3 regions of the Bradyrhizobium sp. USDA 4506 genome follow, and region 2 is predicted to be linked to each of the others. Evidence: predicted binding sites of a transcription regulator. Region 2 holds the regulator's gene; each other region holds the start of a gene.

Region 1 (6,839 bases), 4.4 Mb from region 2:
GGATGGCGATAAGAACAGCCAAGGCAGCAAAAATCTTTGGTCCAAGTGGAACTACGACGACCCGATACCCTCTCGTCATTCCAAATACAACATTCTCGAGATGTCGGTATGCGGTCAATGCGTCAAGGAGCGGGTATGCAATACATTTGATTGCGGGGACGCTTCGATCTTATGACTGTTGTTGGAGCTGCTAGGCTCCCGGCGGAGAAGACGATTGGCGCGATTGCGCCTCCCTCCGAGTAGCTCAGATTTGGGAGGTGCTGATGACCGTGAATTACGAGCCATTGCCATCCGGATTGCTTTAAGACCTCGAGAAGTGCCGCGCCGTTTTCAAGATGGCTGTTCTCGTTCGGCAACCAAGGATGTTGCCGTATGTGGTGGTGGAGTAGAAGAATATTTCTCGATCGGAGCTTCTGGCCTAAAGACGCCGCGAACTTGTCGATCGTCCTTGTTGATATGCGTCCGCGCGCGGCTTCTTCCTTTTTGCCTTTCGCCGGAGTGACGCCGTGAAACTCACAACTATTCATCACGACCAGATTGATGTCAGAGAGATCGTCCTGAATGCAGACGAACCCTTCGCGCCAAAAGCGGTCGGATTCTCGCTTGGGCGTTGTCGGGAACATGGGATTGAGAGATAATAATGCGTCATTTGGGCGCCCCGCGTCATCATTCCGTCGAGAGTCGACGTCGTGGTTGCCGACTGAGCCAATAAGCTTGCGCGAGTGCGTCTTTCTCCGCACTGTCTCTAGTAGCTTCCATGCCTCGCTTTGCGCCAGTTGATCGCACTTGTCTCCCAAATCTCCGGGGCTCAGGATCCAATCGGGACGAATGTCATGAGCCTTTAGAAGATCGGGTATTCCCGTGAGGGGATTTCTTGTTGGCGATGCTAGCCTTGGCAGGCTGCTGAGATAGGACGGCTCGCCGCTCTCGTTGTCTCCGTGATGCAAATGCAGGTCGCTGAGAACTAGAATCTGAAACATGTTATGGCTCGAAGTTGTAGATCAGTATTTCCGAGGCATAACCGCGTGACGCGACTTGACCGGCAATCGTCCGATGAGTCTTGATTCGACGGAAATTCCATCGTGAGGCGATGGTGCGCATCATCCCGCAGTCGGGATAGTTCATCAAAAATCTGGCGCCGCGATTATCAATAGGGAAGCGATCGCTTTTTGCTTCCCGCCCATCGGAGGATTGGCTGAACTGAATCAGGATCAAATTGGTGAGGCACAAATGGTCGCCCTATGCGCAATTCGGGCGAAGTTCGCAATCGTCCTCGATGATCGTGACCCCACCTTTATCTGACGAACTTGGTAGATTTAGCGGGCAAGTGCAAGCCAACGTTGAGCAAAAGGCATCGCGCCAGAGGATAACTTGGCGATTTACGTGAGAAGAATGGTGGCAGCTGACAAACAAAAACGGCCGGGTCATCGACCCGGCCGTTCAAAACTCTCCGCGAATTCCGCTTTCGCAGTCTTGCTCAGCTCGCCTTCTTCACCGGCGCGGGCTTGCCGACCTTCTTCTCGATCGCGCGCTTCAGGTCGAGGGCGCGGGGCGAGAGCACGTCGGCCTTGGCCTTGAGCAGATAGGCGTCGAGGCCGCCATTGTGGTCGACGCTCTTCAGCGCATTGGTCGAGACGCGCAGGCGCACGTTGCGGCCGAGCGCTTCGGAGATGAAGGTGATGTTGGCCAGGTTCGGCAGGAAGCGCCGCTTGGTCTTGATGTTCGAGTGGCTCACCTTGTGGCCCGTCTGGGGGCCCTTGGCCGTCAGTTCGCAGCGCCGGGACATCTTACAAAATCCTTATTGCATCCCCGCCTCTCTGCCAGGCGTGCAATCACACGGCCCGCGCGGGGGTTTTGAATTCGCGTCCATTTTCCAGGAACCGCGGGTGTATAGGGGGAGAATACCCGAGCGTCAAGATTATATCGCCGCATGCGGGGCGCCGGAAATGCCGGTTCATAAGGTCTTCCAGCCACTTAACGGCGGATATGGCAACCATATAAAGGGCGTATTCGGCTGCAAGTCTAGGTTCCATAAGAGATGCGCGTGTTGTCCGGCCGAATTGAACGCCGAAATGGACAACGGATAGAGCGCCGATAGCAGGACCGTCAGGTAGGTTAAGTGACCACCGCCATTGCCATTTTGCCCCCGCTCGGCCGGCTGCTCGGCCTGTGCGCGGGCGCATTACTGCTGTTCTGCGCCGAGCGCGCCAGCGCGCAGGGGCGGCTCGACGCCCAGTATGAGGCGACCCTGGCCGGTATCCCGGTCGGCAAGGGCAGCTGGACCATCGAAATCGGCGACGACAGCTTCTCCGCCTCGGCCCAGGGCGGCACCGCGGGCCTCTTGAAGGCGTTTTCCGGCGGCTCCGGCGCGGGCGCCTCGCAGGGCCGCGTCGTCAACGGCGCGCTGGCCGCCTCCTCCTACACCGCGACCACCACCACCTCGAAGAAGTCGGAGACGATCCGGATGGTGCTGGCGAATGGCGGCATCAAGGAATCCGCGATCGAGCCGGAGCCGCCGGTCGATCCCGACCGCCTGCCGGTGACCGATGCGCAGAAGAAGAACGTGTTCGATCCGATGACCGGCTCGTTCCTGCGCGCGCCCGGCAATGCCGAATTGATGAGCCCGGACATCTGCCGCAGCGGCGCCGGCATCTTCGACGGCCGCATGCGCTACGACCTCAAGCTCGATTTCAAGCGGGTCGAGATCGTCAAGGCCGAGCGCGGCTATCATGGCCCGGCGCTGGTCTGCGCGCTCTATTTCGTGCCGATCTCGGGCTACATCCCGGATCGCCCGGTGATCAAATATCTCGCCGCCCAGCGCAACATCGAGATCGCCTTCGTGCCGATCGCCGGCACCCGACTGCTGGTGCCGTTCCGCATGACGATCCCGACCCCGCTCGGCCAGGCCATGCTGGAAGCGACCTCCTTCGTCACCACGGCCGCGCCGCCGCGCGTGGCGAAGACGCAGTAGATCGTGCCGTCATTCCGGGGCGATGCGGAAGCATCGAACCCGGAATCTCGAGATTCCGGGTTCGCGCTGCGCGCCCCCCGGAATGACGGGGCACTCAGCGTGCGGGGCATGCAACGAACGTCACCGGAATCCAGTTGACTCTTGTCCGCTTCTGATTCGACTCGTCCACCCTGGAACTTAAGGAATTCAGTCCGCATATCCTGTGCTTGTGGAGCCCTCTCAAACTTGATCTAGTGCCGCCGCCGTCAGCCTACCCGAGATGTTGCGGTGAACGTTTCGAGCCCGGAATGGAGTCAGCGATTCGGCCGCGATTCGTTCTAGAGTCGTTCCAGAGCTTAAGGGGGGCGCGGAAAGCGTCGCATTGTGAGACAGATTTCGCCGCAGATGGTGTCGATGATCGATCAGTTTCCGGATTTCAGCGTCATTGCGAGGAGCGAAGCGACGAAGCAATCCACTATCGCGGCAAGCGGTCCGAATGGATTGCTTCAGCGGAGCCTGTCATCGGGCGCGCATTCGCGCGACCCGTTGGCTCGCAATGACGGCTAACAGCGGCGCATCGACCAAAAGAAACAACCTGCAAAATATGGTTTTCTCAACTTCGTTCGGAAATGACCGCGTGCCCGGTGCAGGCGTCACCGCGGTGCTCGGGCCGACCAACACCGGCAAGACGCATCTGGCCATCGAGCGCATGCTGGCGCATTCGTCCGGCCTGATCGGGCTGCCGCTGCGGCTGCTCGCGCGCGAGGTCTACAACAAGATCGCGGATCGTGCCGGCGTCGACAATGTCGCGCTGGTCACGGGCGAGGAGAAGATCAAGCCGAAGGCGCCGCGCTTCTGGGTCTCGACCGTCGAGGCGATGCCGCGCGATCTCGATGTGTCCTTTCTCGCGGTCGACGAGATCCAGATCGCGGCCGATCTCGAGCGCGGGCATGTGTTCACCGATCGCATCCTCAACCGCCGCGGCCGCGACGAGACGCTGCTGCTGGGCGCGGCAACGATGCGGCCGATGATCGAGCGGCTGCTGCCGGGTGCCTCGATCATCACGCGGCCGCGGCTGTCGCAGCTTGAATTCGCCGGCGACCGCAAGATCACGCGGCAGCCGCGCAGAACGGCAATCGTCGCGTTCTCCGCGGACGAGGTCTACGCGATCGCCGAATTGATCCGCCGTCAGCATGGCGGCGCGGCCGTGGTGCTGGGCTCGCTCTCGCCACGCACGCGCAATGCGCAGGTCGCGATGTTCCAGAACGGCGACGTCGATTACCTCGTCGCCACCGACGCGGTCGGCATGGGGCTCAATCTCGACGTCGACCACGTCGCCTTCGCCTCCGACCGCAAGTATGACGGCTACCAGTTCCGCCGGCTGACGCCGGCCGAATTCGCGCAGATCGCGGGCCGCGCCGGCCGCGCGACGCGCAACGGCACCTTCGGCACCACCGGGCGCTGCGCGCCGTTCGAGCCGGAGCTCGTCAACGCGCTGCAGAACCACACCTTCGATGCCGTCAAGGTGCTGCAATGGCGCAACGCGAAGTTGGACTTCGCCTCGCTCGGCGCGTTGCAGGTGTCGCTGGCGCTATCGCCCAATCATGAGGCACTGACGCGGGCCCCGGTGGCCGAGGATTTGCGCGTGCTCGAGCATGTCGCGCGCGACGCCGAGGTGCGCGATCTCGCGCATGGGGCGGCCGCGGTGGAGCGGCTGTGGGAGGCCTGCCAGGTTCCGGACTACCGAAAGCTGTCACCGGCCGCCCATGCCGAACTCGTGACCACGCTGTATGGCTTCCTGATGCAAAAGGGGCGTATCCCTGACGCATGGTTTGCCGCCCAGGTCGACCAGGCCAACCGGACCGACGGCGATATCGACACGCTATCGGGCCGGATCGCGCAGATCAGGACCTGGACCTTTGTTGCCAACCGGCCGGACTGGCTCTACGACCCGGACCACTGGCAGGGGATCACGCGCGAGCTCGAAAATAAATTATCCGATGCGCTGCATGAACGGCTCACGGAGCGTTTCGTTGACAGGCGGACCAGTGTATTGATGCGCCGCCTGCGGGAGAACTCAGTTTTGAATACGGAAATTGGCAAGACCGGTGAAGTGATCGTGGAAGGCCACGTGATCGGCCGGCTCGATGGTTTCACCTTCGCACCTGATGCGGCCGAGGCCGGCAGCGACGCCAAGGCGCTGCAAGCCGCCGCCCAGCAGGTGCTGGCGCGCGAGATCGATGCGCGTGCCGAGAAACTGGGCGCCGCCCCCGACGAGCAGTTCGTGCTGACCTCCGACGGCACCATCCGCTGGACCGGCGATGCGGTCGCCAAGCTGGTGTCCGCCGAGGACGCGCTGCATCCGCGGCTGCGCATCATCTCCGACGAGCGGCTGACCGGCGCCTCGCGCGAAGCGGTGCAGACCCGGCTCGATCTCTGGCTCAAGACGCATATCGAAAAGCTGCTCGGGCCGCTGTTCGAACTGTCCAAGGCCGAGGACCTGCAGGGCATCGCCCGCGGCATCGCCTTCCAGCTGGTCGAGGCGCTCGGCGTGCTCGAACGCGCGAAGATCGCGGCCGAGATGAAGGATCTCGACCAGCCCTCGCGCGCGGCCCTGCGCAAATACGGCGTGCGGTTCGGCGCCTACCACATCTATTTCCCGCAGCTCTTGAAGCCCGCGGCGCGCTCGCTGGCCTCGCTGCTGTGGGCCGAGAAGCAGAGCAATGCCGACATGGCGGCGCTGTCAAATGTGCAGCATCTGGCCTCCAGCGGCCGCACCTCGTTCCCGGTCGACAAGGCGTTGCCGCGCGATGCCTATCGCGTGCTCGGCTATCGCCAGTGCGGCGAGCGCGCGGTGCGCGTCGACATCCTGGAGCGGCTCGCCGACCTGATCCGCCCCGCTCTGGCCTGGCGCGAGACCTCGCCGGGCGAGAAGCCCGCGGGCGCGTTCGACGGCCGCGGCTTTGTCGTGACGCAGGCGATGACCTCGCTGACCGGCTCCGCGGGCGAGGATTTTGCCTCGATCCTGCGCGCGCTCGGCTACCGCATGGACCGCCGTCCGCCGCTGCCGCCGAAGCCCGTCGAGGCCGCGCCGGCCGAGACCACGGAGGCCGTAGCCGAGACCACGGAGGCCGTGGCCGAGACCACCGAGACGGTCGCCGCCGAGACGCCGCCAGTCGAGGCGACCTCTGAGGCCGCCGTGGATGCGCCGGTTGGTGCCACCGCCGAGGTTGTGGCCGAAGCGCCGGAGGCCGCCACGGATCAGCCAGTGTCGGGCGATCCCGCACCGTCGGCCGCGCTGCTGCCCGATGTCGGCTTTGCCGAGGTGGTGTCCAGCGAGGCGACGCCGGTCGTCGTCGAGACCAAGCCCGAGCCGGCGGCAGAAGCTGCCGCGGAGCCCGCCGCTGTCGCCGAAGAGCCCGCTGCTGAGGCGCCCGCTTCGGAAGCGGTATCCGAGTCCGCGCCTGCCGTGGAAGCCACTGCAGAGACGCCCTCCGAGACCGCCACTGAGGCGGCCGCGGAGACCGCGAGTGCTGAGGCAGCACCAGCTGAAGCCACTGCCGCCGCCGCGGAGACGCCGGCCGAGCCGCAGCTGGTCGAAGTCTGGCGTCCCGGTGGCCGCTCCGACGAGCGCCGTCCGCATCATCGCGGCCACGATCGGAACCGCGGCCGTCACCAGGGCAAGCCCGCCGAGGGCGCCCAGGCCGCAGAAGGCGGCGGTGAGGGGGGCAACAGCAAGCGCGAGCAGCATCGCCGTCCGCGCCGTCACCAGGATTTCCGCGCGCCGCGTCCGGGCGCGCCCGCGGATCCGGCTGCGGCCCCCGCCGAAGGCGCGCAGGCCCGCGACAACAGGGACGACAAGGGTCAGCGCCGCGAGCGCTTCGAAGGC
Region 2 (6,839 bases):
TCGATCGATTTGACGCAGGCGGCAGCCGTGGCCCGGCGCGAGCTAGGCAAGGCGCGACGATCCAGGTACCCGGGCGTTGCCGGTCCGTATTCTGCATCCGTTCCGCTAGTCGGGTGACGGGGCCATCCGCTAGCCTGCCGGCCGGCAGGGATCGCAAGCGGAATGGCGGAGCAGGGCACGACGCCGGGCGGCAAACGCGGCTACGCGGGGACGTGGCCGCCGCGCACGGCTGCGCCGGTCGGCGGCTTTCTCCCGGCGCGCGCCGGCATCTGGAAGCCTCTCGTCGAGACAGTGCGGCAATGGGCGCGCGCGGAGGCGGGGGCGGGCCGCCTGTTGCCCTGGGTGCCGGTGGCGTTCGGCACCGGCATCGCGTTCTATTTCGCGGCCGAGCACGAGCCGGTGCTGTCGGTCGCGGCCACCGTCGCAATCCTGCTCTGCCTGCTGGCGCTGCTGCTGCGGCGGCGCAGCGTGTTTCCCGTTATCGTGATGCTGGCCGCGGTCGCCGCGGGCCTTGCGACGGCGACCTGGAAGACGGCGCGCGTCGCTCACACGGTGCTGGCGCGACCGATGTTCTCGGTGGCGCTGACCGGCTTCGTCGAGACGCGCGACATCCGCGAGTTTCGATGGAGAGCCCGCGCGACATGACGAAGCTCAATCGGGTCCGGCTCTCGGTGAAGAAGGGCACCGCGCCCGATGTCGGCAGCTTCGTTGAGTTGAAGGCGCGGCTGTTGCCGCCGCTCGGGCCGCAGCGCCCGGGCTCCTATGATTTCGGCCGTGACCTGTATTTCCAGGGCATCGGCGCCTCCGGCTTCGTGATGGGCGCCGTCAAGACCAGGGAGCCGCCTGCGACCGGCGGCTTTGCGCTGCGCTACGCCGCCTTCATGCAGGGCCTGCGCGACGCCATCGACGCGCGGATTCGCACCACGCTCGACGGCGACCAGCGCGCGATCGCAACCGCCTTGCTCACCGGCCGGCGCGATGCGATCTCGACGCCGGTCAACGATGCGATGTTCATCTCGGGGCTCGGCCATGTGCTGTCGATCTCCGGCTACCACATGGCCGTGGTCGCCGGCGTCGTGTTCTTCGCGGTGCGCGCGCTGCTCGCGCTGTTTCCGGCGCTGACGGCGGGGCATCCGATCAAGAAATGGGCCGCGGCGGCCGCGCTGGTCGCCGCGGCGTTCTATCTGTTGCTGTCGGGCGCGGAGGTCGCGACGCAACGGTCGTTCTTCATGACCGCCGTGGTGCTGCTCGCCGTGATCGTCGACCGCCGCGCGATCACCTTCCGGACGCTGGCGGTGGCGGCGCTGATCGTGCTCGCGATCGCGCCGGAGGCGCTGGTGCATCCCAGTTTCCAGATGTCGTTCGCCGCGACGCTCGGGCTGGTGGCGCTGGTGCAGATCGGGCTGCCGAACCTGCTGGCGTCGCCCGACCATTCGGCGACCGCGCGCGTCGCGCTGTGGGGCGGGCGCGAGCTCACGATGCCTGATGCTGGCCTCGCTGGTGGCGGGGCTGGCGACGACGCCCTATGCCGCATTCCATTTCCACCGCGTGACGCCCTACGGGCTGCTTGCGAACCTTGCGGCGATGCCTGTCGTCTCGGCGGTCGTGATGCCGGCCGGCCTGCTCGGGCTCGTCGCCATGCCGGTCGGCTTCGACGGACTGTTCTGGGCGATCATGGGTCTTGGCATCGACTGGATGATCCTGGTGACGCAATGGGTCGCCGCACTCCCGGGCGCGGTCGGCCGCATGGCGGCGTTCGGCATCGGGCCGCTGATCGCAGCGAGCGCCGGCCTCATCCTGCTCGGGCTGCTGCGCACGCCGCTGCGCTGGTCAGGCGCGGTGCTGCTGCTGGTGGCCTCGGTCTGGGCGCTCAGGGTGCCGCAGCCGGACGTGCTGATCTCGGGCGACGGCCGCAACGTCGCGGTGCGTGGCGGTGACGGGTGGCTGCATCTGATGCACAGCGCCAAGGATGCATTTTTGGTCAAGGAGTGGCTGGCGGCGGACGCCGACGCGCGCACCGCCACCGATGCGTCGCTCGGCGAGGGCGTCTCGTGCGATGCCGGCGGCTGCGTGACCCAGGGACCCGGCGGCGTCTTCGTCGCGCTGGCGACCCGGCCGGAGGCGCTGGCGGACGACTGCGAGCGCGCAGCCCTGATCGTGACGGCGCGGCCGGCGCCGCAGGGCTGCGCGGCATCGGTGATCGATGCCGAGCGGCTGCGCCGCCACGGCGCGCTGGTGCTGCGAAGGATCAGGGACGGCTACGCCGTCGATGCGGTCAAGCCCGGCGGGATCGACCGGCCGTGGTCGCCGGCAGTTCCCGGCGACGGCGAGAGCGAAACGACGCTGCGCGCGCCCGCCGCCGCGCCGCGGCCTGCGGTGGATGCGACGCCGGCCGAGACCGATCTGCAGGGCGATGATTAGCCGTGGTCCGGCGAGGGGCCGCTCGGCAGCTCGAACAGGCCGAGATGGTATTCGTCGGAGTCGGGGCCGGCGTCGGGCTTCTTGACGAGGGTGAAGGAAGCCTCGGGAAATTGCTCCCAGACTTTCAGGTCGTCGGCCGTTACCGTCAGCCAACCGAACCGGAACATGTAGCGGCCCGGTTCCGTGACGCGTCCAGCCTTTTGCCATGTGACCTTATCGACCACCGCGCACGTCCTCCGTGCCCGATGATGCGCCAAGGCGCCGGCCGACGCAAATCTCCTTCTGCGCCCCGGAAGCGGGAGTCCGGGGTCGCCCGAAATTGCTTAGGTCATCCGCCGCCGAACAGCTCATTCCGCGGCGACGATGCGCTCAACCCAAAAACAGCGTTGCGAATGCGGAGGGCCGCCGCTCCACAACCTTCGGCTTCTGCTCGACCGGCGGATGCAGCGCCGGCAATTGCAGCACGCTAACGCGCTGTCCCTCGACCAGCTGGGTCACCAGCACATGGCTGCCGTCGGGGAATTCGACCGCGTCATGATGCCGATCAGGCACGTCGGGCTCGACTTCGTTGAACACGCCGACGCGATAGTTCAGCGTCTTGGTCCAGATCCAGCGGCTGTCGTAGCGAACGTTCTCGGCGAAAGCGAGCTCGGTGCCCGGCAGCATGCAGACCGCGACAGTGGGGTCATTCTCCGAAGCAAAGCCGCGGGTCGACGTGCCGCGGAACGTCGTCGTGATCAGCGTCTCTCCGACAATGGCGGGGCGCGATGCCACGGCGTGCAGACTATAGTCACACATCGGATGGCTCCTCATTTCGAGGTAGCGACCCGTGCCTCTCCTTGAGGCATTAGGGCCTCTACCAGAGTGGACGATAGCGAACGAGCGTCTGCTCGTTTCTGGGCGATTGTACGACTGGTCCGAGATCGCTCCGATCACAAACACGCGACGCTGCGCGAGAGGTATCGGAGCGCATCGGGCAGGCCGTACGCTACACTATCATGCAAGGAACGATCCGACGTGTTGCTCGTTCCCGGCCGCCGCAAGTATTTGCAATTCAGTATTTGCGATAAAGGCCGATCAGCTTGCCCTGGATGCGGACCCGGTTCGGCGGCAGGATGCGCACTTCATAGGCGGTGTTGGCCGGCTCGAGCGCGATCGATGCGCCGCGGCGGCGGAAGCGCTTCAGGGTGGCTTCCTCCTCGTCGATCAGCGCCACCACGATGTCGCCGGTATTGGCGACGTCGTTGCGCTGGATCAGCGCCATGTCGCCGTCGAGGATGCCGGCATCGACCATCGAGTCGCCGCGCACCTCGAGCGCATAGTGCTCGCCGGCACCGAGCATGTCGGGCGGCACGCTGATGGTGTGGCTGCGGGTCTGCAGCGCCTCGATCGGCGTACCGGCGGCGATCCGGCCCATCACGGGGACCGCGACCGGACGGTTGCCGTCGTCCTCGGCAATCGGCGGCGTGCTGGCGCGCCGGCCGAGGGTGCCTTCGATGACGCTGGGCGTGAAGCCGCGGCGGCCGTTGCCGCCGCCGGCCGAGAGTTCGGGCAGCTTGATGACCTCGATGGCGCGGGCGCGGTTCGGCAGGCGGCGGATGAAGCCGCGCTCCTCCAGCGCAGTGATCAGGCGGTGGATACCGGACTTCGAGCGCAGGTCGAGCGCATCCTTCATCTCGTCGAAGGAGGGCGGTACGCCGGCCTCTTTCAGACGTTCATTGATGAAACGCAGTAGTTCGTACTGTTTGCGCGTGAGCATCTCGAGTATTCCCCCGGTTGATAGCGTCGTTCGATTCCGAGACTCTTCTGGTGGGGCCTGCAGGCCGGGCCTGACCTCAGGAGCATGTGCTCGATGCACCTGCTTCCACGCGGCTTCCCGATTGTAGACACCAGTACTCGAAACAAATCATGAACGGACACTATATGTTCGATATGTGTTCCGCAACCACTTAATTTCCGGTGAACGTGTCGGGCAACGCACAATCGGCGGGGCGCGAAAACCCTATTCGGGCAGTGTCAGGATCTCGCATTCGCTGCCTTCGACGGCCGCCGCCGCGAACGGCGGGCGCACGAGAAGTGCCCGTGCCGCAGCGAGATTCCCGAGCAGCGACGAGTCCTGCTGCGTCACCGGCGTTGCGATCAGCGTGCCGTCCTCGCGCGCTTCGAGACGCGCACGCAGATAGTCCTCGCGCTGGTCGTTGGCTGCGAGGTCGCGGCCGAGCAGGGCGCTCGCGCGGCGATGATGAATCACTTTCCGGCCGCTCAGCGCCCGAATCAACGGCACCAGGAACAGGAAGGCGCAGACATAGGACGACACCGGATTGCCGGGCAGACCGATCACCCGCATCGCGCCGAGCCGGCCATGCATCATCGGCTTGCCGGGCCGCATCGCAATCCGCCAGAACGCCATCTCGACGCCCTCGGCTTCCAGCGACCGCTTGACGAGATCGTGGTCGCCGACCGAGGCGCCGCCTGTCGTGATGAGGACATCGGCGCCGGCCTCGCGTGCCCGGCGGATGCCCGCCGTGGTCGCCTCTGCCGTGTCGGCGGCAACGCCGAGGTCGACGGTCTCGGCGCCTTCGGCGCGCGCCAGCGCTCGCAGCGCGTAGCCGTTGGAATAGACGATCTGGCCGGGACCGGGCTGCGAGCCCGGCATCACCAGCTCGTCGCCGGTCGCCAGCACCGCGACCTTCGGGCGGCGGCGCACCGCAAGTTCCGGATAGTTCATGGCGGCCGCCAGCGACAGCGCGCGGTCGGACAGGCGGCTGCCGCCGGCGAGCAGCACCTCGCCCTCACGGAAGTCGACCCCAGCCGGGCGGATGTGCCGCCCGACGCTGGCGGCCTCCGTGATCGTGATGTGGTCGCCGTCGACGGCGGTGTCCTCCTGGATGATCACCGCGTCGGCGCCATTGGGGATCACGCCGCCGGTGAAGATCCGCACCGCCTCGCCGGCGCCGACCGTCCGCTCGAACGGCCGGCCGGCGGCGACTTCGCCGATCACCTTGAGCCGGGCCTTTAGATCAGCCGCATCGGCGGCGCGCACCGCATAGCCGTCCATCGCCGACATCGGCTGCGGCGGCTGGGTGCGGAGCGCCGCGAGGTCGTGCGCAAGCGTGCGGTGGTAGGCGGCATCGAGCGCGACCATCTCCTCCGGCAGCGGTTCGGCGCCGGCGAGGACGGCGGACAGGGCATCGGCAACCGGCATCAGGGCCACGCTCAGAGCTCCTCAATTCTTAATGTTCAAATTCCAAGTGCGGTCAAAGCCCTTGCCACGTCATCCGTCGACGTCACGTGGATAGCATGAAGGCCGCGCGCCCGCGCACCTTCGATATTGGCGGCCAGGTCGTCGAAGAACAGGATCCGCGACGCCGGCACGCCGATGGCTTTTACCACATGATCGTAGGCCTCGGCGTCGGGTTTGCGGAAGCCGATGCTCGAGGACAGGAAGACGTTGCGGAAATGGCTGAGCAGCTCGGCATGGGTGACCGAGAAATGCGCGACATGGGCCGGATTGGTGTTGGAGAAGGCGTAGAGCGGCATCCGCTTGGCGGCCGCCGCGAGCAGCGGGGCGATGCCCGGCATCTCGCCGGTGAAGATCGCGTTCCAGCCTTCGAGGAACTGGGCGTCCGTGATGTTGATGCCGAGCGTCCGGCGCAGATTCTCGAAGAATGCCGCGTCGTCGATCCGGCCGATCTCATGATGCTTGAAACTGTCGTCGACGACAAAGCGCGTGGCGAGCTCGGCGGGCGCACAGCCGGCATGCTGCGCCCAGTGCGCCATCACCTTGTCAAAGTTGATGTCGAGCACGACGCGGCCGATATCGAACAGCAGCACGTCGACGGAGTTGGGAGAGAATTGCGAGGTCATTGCGTGAAACCGTGTACGAGAATTGCGGGCAGGCGGCAATGTCCTCGATTTCAGTGACCGGTGTGTGGATTGTGCGTGGCGTTGCATTCATCGCGAGACTGTTCCCGCGCACACCGTCGTCCCGGCGAAGGCCGGGACCCATAACCACAGGGTTGGGTTGTTGAGAGGAAGCTGTGGCCCCAGCGTCGCGCAACAATTGAGATTTGGGGTAATGGCTCCCGGCCTTCGCCGGGACGACGGCGGGTGTCGTCGCTTGTGCGTCAAACATCCGCATTCTCGCGACATGATCTGTCCGAGCCTTGCTCTTTTCACCCTATATTTTTGCTGCGGGGCTTGGCTTGCCGCGTCGGGCAACTCAGTGGCACGCACGCACGAGCTTTCAGCGCACCAAGCGACTTGATGCTTGCCGCGGCCTGACGCCCGCGGTGGCTTGGTGCCCGCCGGACGTAGCTCTCACAGCCTGGACAGTGCCAAGCCGAGGTAACCGATCAGCGCACCGGTGCTGAGAATGATGACGACGAGCGCCTGTTCCGAGCGTGCTTGCAAGGTTT
Region 3 (6,839 bases), 5.0 Mb from region 2:
CCGGAATCCCCGCCCCCTCCAGCGCGCGGCGCGCGAGCGGGATGCCGCGCCCCAAGCGCTGTACCGCCTTGTCTTCCCAATAGTCGTGGTTGCCGAGCACGGCGTGCACGCCGAGCGGCGCCTTCAGGCCCTTCAGCACCGCGGCCCAGTCGGAGGCCGGAATGAAGCGGGTGACGTGGCGCAGCCCCGCGACATAGTCGCCGAGCAGCACGATGATATCGGGGTTCAGGCCGTTCGTCCGCTCGACGATCTCTGCGATGCGATCGAGCGACATCCAGGGATCGCAGGCGTGGATGTCGGCGAGCGCGGCGATTTTGAGCGGAAAGTCCGCCGGCCATTGCCGCGGCGACAGATCGTAGCGCGTGAGCGCGAGGCGGACGACCGGCTCGCTCAGGCCATAGGCCGCGGTCGAAGCGGTGGCGGCGGTCAACCCGCCGAACCCGCGCAGAAAATGACGACGTGAAATCATGGACGTGCGATCGGTGATGCTTGGCGCTCGTTGAAAACGCTCTGAGTTATCATAGGCCCTTTGATTGGAGCGAAATTGGGCCGCGTTTGTGCAGACGGCCTGCAGAGATGCCGCAATGGTCAGCTGGCAAGGTTACCGGCGGCGCGACGCGCCGCATCAACACGTCTCTTCACGTCTTCGAGAGCGGAGGGCTCTTATTTGAGCATGAAAATCCGCTTCGCCCTCTTTCGGATCATGCGTCAGTCCTCGTCGCCATTGCCGCCGAACAGGCCGAACTGCGAGGGGTCGCGGTTCGGCTCGGCGAGGCCGAGATGACGGAAAGCATGCGAGGTCAGGAGCCGGCCACGCGGCGTACGCTGCAGATAGCCGCACTGGATCAGATAGGGCTCGATGATGTCCTCGATCGCATCGCGCGGCTCCGACAGCGCCGCCGCCATGGTCTCGACACCGACCGGCCCGCCGCCATAGTTCAAGGCGATGGTGGTGAGATAGCGCCGGTCCATCGCGTCTAACCCGGCGCTGTCCACCTCGAGCGCGCTCAACGCCCGGTCGGCGATGCCGCGGTCGACGGAATCGGCGTCCGCCGCGGAGGCAAAGTCGCGCACCCGGCGCAGCAGGCGGCCGGCGATGCGCGGCGTGCCGCGGGCGCGGCGCGCGATCTCATTTGCGCCATCAGGACTCATGCCGATATTGAGCACGCGGGCGCCGCGGGTAACGATCTTCTCGAGCTCTTCCTCGGTGTAGAAATTGAGCCGGATCGGAATGCCGAAGCGGTCGCGCAAGGGATTGGTGAGCAGCCCCGCACGCGTCGTCGCGCCGACCAGCGTGAACTTCGACAATTCGATCTTGACCGAGCGCGCCGCCGGACCCTCGCCGATGATCAAATCGAGCTGGAAATCCTCCATCGCGGGATAGAGCACTTCCTCGACCGCCGGGCTGAGGCGATGGATCTCGTCGATGAACAGCACGTCGCGTTCTTCGAGATTGGTCAGCAGCGCCGCGAGATCGCCGGCCTTCGCAATGACAGGGCCGGAGGTGGCACGAAAGCCGACGCCGAGCTCACGCGCGACGATCTGCGCCAGCGTGGTCTTGCCGAGGCCGGGCGGACCGACGAACAGCACGTGATCGAGCGCCTCGCCGCGTTTCTTCGCAGCCTCGATGAAGATCGAGAGATTCTTGCGCGCCTGGGCCTGACCGACGAACTCCGTCAGCGACTGCGGCCGCAGCGCGGTGTCACCGACATCGTCGGAGCGGCGTTCAGGCGAGACCATGCGCGAGGGCGTATTCATGATGCGAGACTAACACGAGATTGTTCTCCCTCTCCCCGCTCTTGCGGGGAGAGGGTTGGGGTGAGGGGCTCCTTCCGCGAGCGCAATGTGTGTCGAGACCTGTACCCCCTCACCCGGATCGCATCTGCGATGCGATCCGACCTCTCCCCGCAAGCGGGGCGAGGTGAAGAACAGAGGCGCTCCAATCCACTGATCACTTCGACAGTTCCTTCAACCCCAGCCGGATCAGCTGCGCGGTCTCGGCCTTCTCACCGGCGCTGCGCGAGGCGGCGGCTATGGCGGCGGCGGCCTGCGGCTGGCCGTAGCCGAGATTGACCAGCGCCGAGATCGCGTCGGTGACCGGACGCGGCGCGCGGTTGTTGTCGATTGCGCCCGAGAGCTGCACCACCGCGGGATCGACATCGGCAAAGCCCGGCGCCTTGTCCCTCAATTCGCTGACGATGCGCTCGGCGACCTTCGGCCCGACCCCCGGCGTCCGCGCCACCGCCGCCTTGTCGCGCAGCGCGATGGCGTTGGCGAGATCGGTCGGCGGCAGCGTGCCGAGCACCGCGAGCGCGACCTTGGCGCCGACCCCCTGCACCGTCTGCAGCAGGCGAAACCATTCGCGCTCGTGATCGCTGCGAAAGCCGAACAGTTTGATCTGATCCTCGCGGACATAGGTCTCGATCGAGAGCACGGCGGCGCCGCCTGGCGACGGCAACGCCTGCAATGTGCGGCCCGCGCAGTGCACCTGATAGCCGACGCCGCCGACGTCGAGGATCACGTAATCCTCGCCATAGGAATCGATCAGGCCCTTCAGCTTGCCGATCATAGGCTCGCCACCCTGAGCCGCAGCGCGGTGCTCTGGCGGTGATGGGCGTGGGTGATCGCGACCGCGAGCGCGTCCGCGGCGTCGGCGGACGGCGGCTCGGCTTTCGGCAGCAGGATCTTCAGCATCACCTGGATCTGGTTCTTCTCGGCATGTCCGGCGCCGACCACGGTCTTCTTGACCTGGTTCGGCGCGTATTCGGCGACCGAGATACCGAACATTGCGGGCGCCAGCATGGCGACGCCGCGCGCCTGGCCGAGCTTCAGGGTGGCAACGCCGTCCTTGTTGACGAAGGTCTGCTCGACCGCCGCCTCCACCGGTCTGTGGTCGGCGAGCACAGCGGCCAGCCCCTCATGGATCGCGAGCAGCCGGTTCGCCAGCGGCAGATCGTCCGGCGGCTCGACCGAACCGCAGGCGATGTAGACGAGACGATTGCCTTCGGTCTCGATCACCCCCCAGCCGGTGCGGCGGAGACCCGGATCGATACCGATGATGCGGACGGGAGAGCGAATCGGCTGGGATGTCATGGGCTAGTGATACCGCCTGCGCCGGGAGAACGAAACACAAACGGAGCCTCATCCCCTGCCGCAGTCGTAGTACTCGACCCACTTGTCATCCCCGCCTAGTGCGCAATTGCGCACGGGAGCGGGGGATCCAGTACGCCGCGGCCTCTCGGATCAAACGCAGGTCTCTGGAATACTGGATCGCCCGCCTTCGCGGGCGATGACAGTGGTGTGTTGGGGGCGGACGACGCTCCTACCCGCCCATCTTCGCGATCAGCGCGTCGGACACCTCGAAATTGGCGAACACGTTCTGCACGTCGTCGTGCTCGTTGAGCAGGTCCATCAGCTTCAACAGTTTTTCGCCGGTCTCGTCGTCGACCGCGACCGTGTTCTGCGGCTTCCAGGTCAGCGCCGCCTTGCGCGGCTCGCCGAACTTCGCTTCCAGCGCTTTTGCGACTTCGCGGAAAGTGTCCTGCGAGGCGTAGACCTCGTGGCCGCCTTCGCTGGAGACCACATCATCGGCGCCGGCCTCGATCGCGGCATCCAGCATGGCGTCGTCGGAGGCGACCTTGGCGTCGTATTCGATGATGCCGGTGCGATCGAACATGAAGGCGACCGAGCCGGTTTCGCCGAGATTGCCGCCCGACTTGGTGAAGAAGGAGCGGATATCGGAAGCGGCGCGGTTGCGGTTGTCGGTCAGCGCCTCGACGATCACGGCGACTCCGCCGGGGCCATAGCCCTCGTAGCGGATCTCGTCATAGTTCTCGCCTTCATTGCCGGCGGCCTTCTTGATAGCGCGGTCGATATTGTCCTTGGGCATGTTCTCGGCGCGGGCCGCGACCACGGCGGCGCGTAGCCGCGGATTCATCGCCGGGTCCGGGGTGCCGAGCTTGGCCGCCACGGTGATTTCGCGGGCCAGCTTGCCGAAAAGCTTCGACTTCTGGGCATCCTGCCGGCCCTTGCGGTGCATGATGTTCTTGAATTGGGAATGGCCGGCCATGCGACGTCTCTTCGGAGCTTAGGGTCTGAACAGGGATGGAAAACGCGGCCTTATAGGCCCCTCACGGTCAAAATCAAAGGATCGGCGGGGCCCTCCGGCGGAGGAATACTACCGCAAGCCGGAATATGAGGCACTTGTTAACCATGACTTCATGCCCGGGTGCGAGGATCGCCCCGTCCCGCCGCAACTTTCCACAGCCCCCAAAGAGCCCACATGGCGTTCGGTTTGTTTCGAAAGCAAGTGCCGGAGCCGGCTGCGCCGGCCGTCGCGCCTCAGGTTCCAACCGCGGCCGCAGCCCCTGAGGTCTCGGCCGAGACTGATTCGGCCGAGGATTCCTCCAAGGATTCATCCAAGGAGATCCTGGAATTGCTGGAACTCGAGCTCGGCGCGATGATTCGCCAGCTCGAACGCGCCGCAAGCTCGGTCGCCGACGGCGCCGAGGCGACGGCAGCCAAGCTCGCCACCATCCGCGCCCGCACCGACGCGCTGACCGGCCGCAGCAGCGATGCACAGAGCACCGCGACGACGTTCTCGCAAGCCGCCGACCGCTTCACCCACTCCGCCGAGGGCATCGGGGCGCAGGTGCGCAGTGCGAGCCAGCTCGCCGACGACGCCGCGGCCGCGGCGCGCGAGGCCACCGCCAATGTCGATCGCCTGCGCGAATCCTCAGCCGCGATCGGCAACGTCGTCAATCTGATCGCGCAGATCGCGCGGCAGACCACGCTGCTCGCGCTGAACTCGACGATCGAGGCGGCGCGCGCCGGTGCCGCCGGCAAGGGCTTTGCGGTGGTCGCAACCGAGGTCAAGGCGCTGGCGGTGCAGACCCAGAGCGCGACCGAGGAGATCACCCGCAAGATCGAGGCATTGCAGAAGGACGCCACCGGATCGGCGGACGCGGTGCACCGCATCTCCCAGGCGATCGAAAGGATCCGCCCGGTGTTCGAGAACGTCAACGGCGCGGTTGCCGAGCAGAATGAAATCACCGGCGAGATGGGGCAGAATGCCGCCTCCGCTTCGCAGTTCATCGTCTCGGTCGGCACCAGCGCCGGCGAGATCGACAGTGCAACGCGCGAAGCCGCCGCGCATGGCGACAATGTCGCCAAGGCCGGCAAGGCGGTGACTGCATTCGCGCAGAAGCTGAAAGCGCGCTGCGCGGTGCTGCTGCGCCAGGACGAGCGCGGCGATCCGCGCAAGAACGAGCGCCTGCCTTGCAGCCTCAAGATCGAGATCACGACCGCGCGCGGCCTCGTCACCGCGCCGGTCTACGAAATCGCGATGGACGGCATTCTGATCGGCGGACCCGATGCCGGGAAGCTGCCGATGCAGGAGACCCTGAACGCGACATTGCAGGAGATCGGCGCGTGCCGGGTCCGGATCGGCGAGCGCTCCAAGGCAGGCAGCCAGGCCCGCTTCGAGGCGGCAACCGCCGAGCTGCGCGAAAAAATCGAAGACCGGATGTGGGCGATCCACGAGGAGAACGCCGAGCTCGTCACCCGCGCGATCGAAGCCGGCAGCGCGCTGAGCAAGATCTTCGAGAACGGGCTGGCGAGCGGCGCGATCGCGATCGCCGACATGTTCGACACCGACTATGTCGAGATCGCAGGCACCAACCCGGTGCAGTACCGCACCAAAATGCTGGACTGGGCGGAGCGCACGCTGCCGGTGTTCCAGGAGGCATTCCTTGCCAGGGACAAGCGAATGGCGTTCTGCGTGATGATCGACCAGAACGGCTATCTGCCGGTCCATAACAAGCTCTACTCGCAGCCGCAGCGGCCGGGCGACGTGGCATACAACACCGCCAACAGCCGCAACCGCCGCATCTTCAACGACGCCGCGGGCCTCGCCGCCGGCCGCAACCAGCGCGCCTATCTGATCCAGACCTATGCGCGCGACATGGGAGGCGGCAACACGGTGATGATGCGCGAGATCGACGTACCGATCCGCGTGCGCGGCCGGCACTGGGGCGGGTTCCGCACCGCCTACAAGCTTTGAACGCTTCGTAGCCCGGATGCAGCGAAGCGTAATCCGGGATGCATGTTTCCACGGGCAGGAGTCCCGGATTTCGCTGCGCTGCATCCGGGCTACACAGTGCGCGCTCAGGCAAGACCGGCAGCGCGAATCACGCTTTAGGGTTGGAATGGGGAATGCTGCGGCGGCCGACGGGCCGCTGTAACGGAGGAAGCGTCGACATGTCGGCCGCGCAGCTTGCAGTTCTGGATACGTCATCGGACCGAACGCTGGCCGAGCGGCTGGTGGACCAGCTCGCCGACCGCATCGGCGGCCTGGGGGTGGAACTCGCCGACATCGCCGGCAACGTCCAGGAGGTCGCGAACCGCGTCAGCAGCCAATCCGAGCGCTTCCATCATTTGCAGACGACGGCCGAGACGATGGTCGCCGCCAATCACGACATCGCCAACGCATCGCAGGCGGTGCAGACGACCGCATCCGCCGCGGTCGGCCAGATCGCGGAGTCGCGTCATGTGGTCGAGACCGCGGTCAGCCATATCGCAGAGCTCGTCGCGGCGGTCGGACGGATCGAGGCGCGGCTCGCCGCGGTCGGCTCCGCGCTGAGCCAGGTCGCCAAGGTTTCCGGTTCGATCGAGGCGATCGCCAAGCAGACCAATCTGCTGGCGCTCAACGCCACCATCGAGGCGGCGCGCGCCGGCAATGCCGGCCGCGGCTTTGCCGTGGTCGCGAGCGAAGTCAAGAACCTTGCGGAAGCGACCCGCCAGGCGACGCATCAGATTTCCGACACCGTGCGCGATCTCGA

Evidence for each region. Region 2 encodes LexA, which represses DNA repair genes until DNA is damaged. Its sites were predicted from a motif close to TGTTCNNNNTGTGTTCNG; they were not measured.
Region 1: ACVIHF_RS37165 (helicase-related protein) is a predicted target of LexA. The motif match lies at 3,285-3,302, and genes of this name have one in related genera.
Region 3: ruvC (crossover junction endodeoxyribonuclease RuvC) is a predicted target of LexA. The motif match lies at 3,119-3,136, and genes of this name have one in related genera.

The regions. Positions count from the first base shown of each region.
Region 1 covers NZ_JBSSBM010000002.1:7,449,334-7,456,172, forward strand. The annotation lists gene ACVIHF_RS37140 (hypothetical protein) at 1-22, opposite strand, end outside; gene ACVIHF_RS37145 (metallophosphoesterase family protein) at 123-980, opposite strand; gene ACVIHF_RS37150 (hypothetical protein) at 982-1,230, opposite strand; gene rpmB (50S ribosomal protein L28) at 1,478-1,786, opposite strand; gene ACVIHF_RS37160 (DUF3108 domain-containing protein) at 2,141-2,971, shown strand; gene ACVIHF_RS37165 (helicase-related protein) at 3,555-6,839, shown strand, end outside.
Region 2 covers NZ_JBSSBM010000002.1:2,999,491-3,006,329, reverse strand. The annotation lists partial or broken gene ACVIHF_RS16295 (ComEC/Rec2 family competence protein) at 163-2,421, shown strand; gene ACVIHF_RS16290 (hypothetical protein) at 2,418-2,645, opposite strand; gene ACVIHF_RS16285 (hypothetical protein) at 2,791-3,219, opposite strand; gene lexA (transcriptional repressor LexA) at 3,476-4,180, opposite strand; gene ACVIHF_RS16275 (molybdopterin molybdotransferase MoeA) at 4,424-5,635, opposite strand; gene ACVIHF_RS16270 (HAD family hydrolase) at 5,662-6,288, opposite strand; gene ACVIHF_RS16265 (hypothetical protein) at 6,742-6,839, opposite strand, start outside.
Region 3 covers NZ_JBSSBM010000002.1:8,032,446-8,039,284, reverse strand. The annotation lists gene ACVIHF_RS39985 (metallophosphoesterase) at 1-469, opposite strand, end outside; gene ruvB (Holliday junction branch migration DNA helicase RuvB) at 709-1,758, opposite strand; gene ruvA (Holliday junction branch migration protein RuvA) at 1,952-2,569, opposite strand; gene ruvC (crossover junction endodeoxyribonuclease RuvC) at 2,566-3,093, opposite strand; gene ACVIHF_RS39965 (YebC/PmpR family DNA-binding transcriptional regulator) at 3,323-4,069, opposite strand; gene ACVIHF_RS39960 (methyl-accepting chemotaxis protein) at 4,283-6,061, shown strand; gene ACVIHF_RS39955 (methyl-accepting chemotaxis protein) at 6,259-6,839, shown strand, end outside.